Regions from separate parts of the Bacillus cereus group sp. RP37 genome, predicted to be linked through region 1. Evidence: riboswitches for the same ligand, from Rfam matches in the RefSeq annotation. Region 1 holds a riboswitch; the other holds the start of a gene.

Region 1 (3,207 bases):
TCTGCAAATAAAAGTAATGTTTTATACGTAAAGAGTTCTTTTATACTCGTCCCTAAATCAGCCATATTATTTGTTTGGAATAAAACTGGGAACGTAACGAAATCGTTATAAAACCCATAAAACATTGCATTTCCAAATAAAATAAAGGACAGTATAAAACTGATTCCAATTATAATTCTGTTTCGGTGCTTAGATGCGAATAAAGCAAAACCGAAAAATAAAAGTAACGCAGCTAGCGGATTAATAAAAAGCATAAATTCTTCAAAGAAATTATCAATTTTAATATCAAATGCTAGCTTGTACACAATATATGTTTTTATCCATAATAAAACGACTGCAATGAGTGCGAATCGCAGTTTTGGAAACAGACGTTGTAGCATAATATACTCCTCTCCTAAAAGCATGACAGTTCTTGTGGGCCGGTTTGATTAGCGCCTCATTTTATATATACGAACAGTCCTTTGTTATTATGTTTATTATACTATGAGTATCATTATACGAAAATAAAAGAGAGTTGTGGGCTTTTTTATAATAATTGAGTAGAAAAAGGGCAGAGGGAGACAATAAAACGGAGTTTCTATGTATGATAATTATCGTGCGCAGAAAGAATCGTGTAATAATACGGAGGTTATAATGCGAAAATTATTATATTTTATAGTATGCAGTAGTGTTATACTTTTTGCTTCACCGAGTGTGTCAGTAGCCCAATATGATGCACCTCTTATGGAAGATGCCCTTTATTCTGTTTTATTTCCGAAAATAAATAAAGCGATTGAAAAACAATATGGGAGTTTGAAGCCTTATCAATGCCCTAAAATTATTAGTTTAAAAAAAGTGTATAGCGGTACATATTTATTTCAAGCGAGTATTGAAGTGACGAAGTATGAACGAGTTGCTGGGAAAATTGCTCCACCATTTGAGAAGGTAACGATTATATTTAATAACGAAGAAGGCGAATGGGAAGTGACAAAGATTTTAGTAAAGCGCTTACCAGATGATACAAAACTAAACTGTAAAAAAACAATATAAAAAATTGTTTGACAAATAAAATGGTCCTTTGGTATTGTTAATAGCAACAATTAGATGTTTGAAAATTAAATAGACTTACCTCATCTACTCTCAAAGGTAGAGGCCGCGATAGGAAAGAGTAAGCTATGGGAGATTTAATGGAATCTGTGATCATAGGTTGAAAGGGACTATTGCCGAAATATAAGAATAACCATCTTATTCATATATTGGGACTGCATTGAATAAATGTAGTACTGTCATAAGATTTATTTTATGGAGAGCTATTTGGAGATGTTGATGCGGTTTCTTATTTTGAGGAGATAACAACTCGTTTATTTTTTCAATATATATTTTTCCTAATAAGAAACGCGTGTGAACATTGTTCCGCGCGTTTTTTGTCTATCTAAAAGCGTGCTGCAATGAATAGAAGATTGGGGTTATGAGTTTTAGAGGAAATAAGGGAGGAATTCAAATGTATTTACACGGCACGAGCCGAATCAATGGGCAAGGACACTTAGAAATTGGAGGGTGCGATACGACGCAGCTAGCAAAACAATACGGCACACCACTTTATGTATACGATGAAGAGTCTATTCGAGGAAAGTGCCGCGCGTTTCATCGTGCTTTTAAAGAAAGTGGTTTCTCTTATCAAGTAGCATATGCAAGCAAGGCGTTCTTGTGCATGGAGATGTGCCGAGTAGCTCGTGAAGAAAATATGTCATTAGATGTTGTTTCTGGAGGAGAATTATATACTGCGCTTCAAGCAGGATTTCCAGCATCGCGTATTCATTTTCACGGCAATAATAAAACAGAAGAAGAAATCGTGATGGCTCTTCAGGCTAATGTTGGTTGTTTTGTCGTAGATAATTTCTTGGAATTAGAAATTTTGCATGATTTAGCAGTGCAACACGGGAAATTTGTGAACATATTAGTTCGTGTAACGCCTGGAGTAGAGGCGCACACACATGAATATATTACAACAGGTCAAGATGATTCGAAATTTGGATTTGGCGTTTCGAATGGTCAAGCGATGCAAGCAATTGAACTTGCTTTACAAAAATCAAATTATAATGTGTTAGGAATTCATTCACATATCGGATCGCAAATATTTGAAACGGCTGGATTTGTTCGAGCGATTGAAGTTCTTCATCAATTTTTAGAAGAAGTGAGAGAGCGAACGAACTATGTAGTAAAAGTGCTAAATGTGGGCGGAGGATTCGGAATACGCTACACAGAGTCAGATACACCATTAACTCTTGAGACATATGTGCGAGCTGTAACAAATGCAGTGAGAGAACAATTTACAGTATGTAATTATCCATTGCCAGAAATATGGGTTGAGCCAGGCCGTAGTATTGTAGGTGATGCTGGAACGACAATTTATACAGTCGGATCTGTGAAAGACATTCCTGGTATTCGGAAATATGTATCAGTGGATGGTGGGATGACTGATAATTTAAGACCAGCTTTATATAACGCTCGTTATGAAGCGATGTTAGCGAATCGAGGGAATGATGAGAATGCGGAAATCGTTTCGATTGCTGGGAAGTGCTGTGAGAGTGGAGATATGTTGATTTGGGATATTACTCTACCGAAAGTGGCTTCTGCCGATTTACTAGCGATTTCTTGTACAGGGGCATATGGGTACTCGATGGCAAATAATTATAATCGGATTCGTAGACCAGCTGTCGTCTTCGCGAAAGGCGGAACATCACAAATTGTTGTAGAGCGTGAAACATATGAAAATATTATTGGGAACGATCGCATACGTATTAAAGAACTTGTTTAAGTAAGGAAAGGGAGTTGTTCTGAGGGGCAATTCCTTTTTTATAAAGTGAAACTATAATCAGTGTGGGCATTCCCCACTAATTATTAGTCCCCATCAATTGGGCGTTTACAGGCAGCAAGGCACTTTTCTCTTGCTGGATTTTGAGGTAAGAATTGTACGGCCTCTAAATGGTGGTATAAAATAAATAAAATATATCGGAAAACTAGGATTGAAAAAAATCAGAATTGTGATAAAATACAAATACAAAGCTTATCAAGAGAAGCGGAGGGAACTGGCCCAACGAAGCTCGGCAACCTGCTTATAGAAAGCAAGGTGCTAAATCCAGCAAAATGGAATCCATTTTGAAAGATAAGGTAAAATATATTACCGAACAGTCTTTTCGAAATGGGAAAGATTTTTTTTATGAATAA
Region 2 (3,207 bases), 1.6 Mb from region 1:
CGATAAAAATACCGCCCGATATACTTCGAGCGGTATTTTTTATTTTTCCATTCTCCAATTTATCATTGTCTCTGTAGTGCCAATTCTTTTCATATGTAATTTCTCTAATACACGAATCGATCCATCATTTTCTAGAAGTGTCTCTGCAATAATTGTTTCTACCTGTTCTGTTTGAAAAGCCCAATTTATTAATTCTCTTACAGCTTCTGTTGCATACCCTTTATTCCAATATTTCTCAATAAATCCATAACCAATTTCTACTGTATGTTCCTCATTTGGTTTCCCTTTAAACCCTACATCACCTAGAACGATGTCATCTTCTTTTCGAATGACATACCACGCGCCCCAAGGTAATAAATCCTTATCTTGCTTTATATTTTCTACATGCCCTACAATATGTGGACCACTATTATATCCTTGCTCGTTAGCAACGTGAATACTCTCTTTTGTACACGGCACTATATAGAGCCTTTCTGTTTCTAATTTCATGTTGATTTCCCCTTTTCAATTAAACAATACCTCAATTTTATCAGAAATAAAAAGAATATTCATTCTATTTATCAAATTTATACTTATTCTTTGAAACGAATTTAAGGAATAATCCTCTTTTAATAGTTATGTCGAATTATATTTTCAGAATTTTCTTTTATTTTTAAAGGGTTTTCCAATATTTTTTGCGAAACATTTGTATAACAATTTCTTTCTTTATTTTTTGTTACATAACAGTAGGTTCGGGTGGAGTTTTGCAAGCGTTTCCTATACAATAACCGATATTTTTTGACTTTTCCTAACAAAATATCTTGCAATATATTCAGAAACTCATTACAATTGCCATATATTAAAAATCTTAGCAATATATAAAATCCTCATCAATCCGATGAGGTAGAGGTTGCGACTTTTAAAAGTAAAACGGACGAGACACTGAGAATGTCCCTGACTTCGTTTGAAAGGAAAAGTTGCCGAAGTTTATATTTCTTCTCTGGAAGTATAAGCTGGGGCTGTCTCCGAAAGGAACAGAACTGTCACGTTTACAAAATTACCGTGTAAACGTGGGGTGCTATCTTAACGGAAGGGTATGATGGGGTGGTTATTTGTGAAACGTTCCGCCAAATTCCTTTGGCGGTTTTTTGTATTTTTCTCCCCCGCTCCTTCCTAACCTACAAGAAAAGGAGTGTTGAACATGAATAGCGCAACAAATCAATCTACCTCTAAAACGCAAACTACACAAGGACAGGGTGAATTAAAACGCGGATTAAAATCTCGTCACCTTACGATGATTTCTCTCGGTGGTACAATCGGTACCGGACTATTTCTTGCTAGCGGTGGTGTTATCCATTCTGCTGGTCCTGGCGGTGCATTAATTGCATACGCCGCAATTGGAATTATGGTTTACTTTTTAATGACAAGCTTAGCTGAACTCGCAGCTTACATGCCTGTTACTGGATCTTTTAGTACGTACGCAACAAAGTTTGTTGATCCATCACTTGGCTTTGCACTTGGATGGAACTATTGGTATAACTGGGCCATTACAATTGCTGCTGAACTAGCTGCTGTAACATTAATTATGAAATTTTGGTTCCCAGATACTCCTTCTCTTATTTGGAGTGGATTATGTTTAGCTATTATTTTCCTTTTAAACTATTTATCTGTTAAAGGGTTTGGTGAATCTGAATATTGGTTCGCACTTATTAAAGTAGTTACTATTATTATCTTTTTAATTGTCGGCTTCATGATGATTTTTGGAATTATGGGCGGCGAATCTGTTGGCTTTAAAAACTTCACTGTTGCAGATGCACCATTTAATGGCGGCATTATGGCAATTATCGGTGTATTTATGGCTGCTGGTTTCTCCTTCCAAGGAACTGAATTATTAGGAGTAGCTGCTGGTGAAACTGCTGATCCAGAGCGTAACATTCCAAAAGCAATTCGCTCGATCTTTTGGCGTATTCTTTTATTCTATATCCTTGCGATTCTCGTTATCGGTTTATTAATTCCTTATACGACTGAAAGCCTTGCTGCAAGCGATGTAACAGTAAGTCCATTTACACTTATTTTTGAAAAAGCGGGCGTTGCCTTTGCTGCTTCTGTTATGAACGCTGTTATTTTAACGGCAGTACTGTCTGCTGGTAACTCTGGTATGTATGCATCAACTCGTATGCTTTGGGATCTAGCTCGCCAGGGAAAAGCACCAAAGTTTCTTGGTAAATTAGATAGCCGCGGTGTACCTGTTAACGCATTAATCGTAACGTCAATTGTCGGTAGTATCGCTTTTATTGCCTCATTATTCGGTGACGGTGTTGTATACATTTGGTTATTAAACGCATCTGGAATGTCTGGCTTTATCGCATGGGTCGGAATCGCAATTAGTCATTACCGTTTCCGTAAAGCATATATCGCTCAAGGTAAAGATTTAAAAGACTTACCATATAGAGCGAAATGGTTCCCGTTCGGTCCAATCTTCGCATTTGCACTTTGTGTCATCGTAATTTTAGGTCAAAACTACGGCGCATTTATGGGCGAATCAATCGATTGGAACGGTGTACTCGTTTCTTATATCGGTTTACCACTTTTCTTAGTACTATGGTTAGGATATAAATTTACGAAGAAAACGAAAGTGATTCCACTTGATAAATGTGAACTAAAATAAAGTAAAACGAGCAAACAAATTTGTTTGCTCGTTTTTTATTCCAATGCTTCTCCCTTCCCTATTGCTCCTGTTTTTGCAATAATAAAGGAAATATAAATAAAGGTTGGGATACCATGAACATTCGTATTACTGATGAAGCAAAAGCAGCTATACATAGATTAGAACGTGAAGACAAAAAGATCATTCGCATTAGAGGAACAATGACAAACTCTTGTAGTATTTTCGTTGATGTGGATTTAATTTGGGATACATATGATGCAGATGACGTTGTATATGAAGATGCAGAGCTTATCGTACAAATGGATTCATTCACGAAAGACTACACTGGTGATACGGTGAAACTTGATTATAAGACGACTGGTTTTAGTATTACGACTCCGAGTGAGACTTTGGTTTATGGATTGTCGATTAAAAAATAAAAATTGTTTTTATTTGACCACCGAGGTGAAAACATGGGTAAATATGTTCCGTTGAAATTTTTATTTAATGAAGAATTAGCAGAAAGTATGGCTGATTCTATTTGTAAACACGTTCCTACTTTCTCGAAAAGAAACTTCGTA

What was found. A riboswitch is a leader RNA that binds a small molecule or an ion and turns the genes downstream of it on or off. The one in region 1 is predicted to bind lysine.
Region 2: another riboswitch for lysine. It lies ahead of QCI44_RS12635 (amino acid permease); the one in region 1 lies ahead of lysA (diaminopimelate decarboxylase).

What each region holds. Positions count from the first base shown of each region.
Region 1 is NZ_JARVHP010000001.1:3,982,907-3,986,113, reverse strand. Features, by position in the region: gene QCI44_RS21000 (LTA synthase family protein) at 1-380, opposite strand, end outside; gene QCI44_RS20995 (DUF3888 domain-containing protein) at 634-1,029, shown strand; lysine riboswitch at 1,119-1,300, shown strand; gene lysA (diaminopimelate decarboxylase) at 1,481-2,797, shown strand; SAM riboswitch class I at 3,044-3,152, shown strand.
Region 2 is NZ_JARVHP010000001.1:2,379,970-2,383,176, reverse strand. Features, by position in the region: gene QCI44_RS12640 (GNAT family N-acetyltransferase) at 40-489, opposite strand; lysine riboswitch at 876-1,068, shown strand; gene QCI44_RS12635 (amino acid permease) at 1,181-2,647, shown strand; gene QCI44_RS12630 (iron-sulfur cluster biosynthesis family protein) at 2,761-3,066, shown strand; gene QCI44_RS12625 (DNA alkylation repair protein) at 3,100-3,207, shown strand, end outside.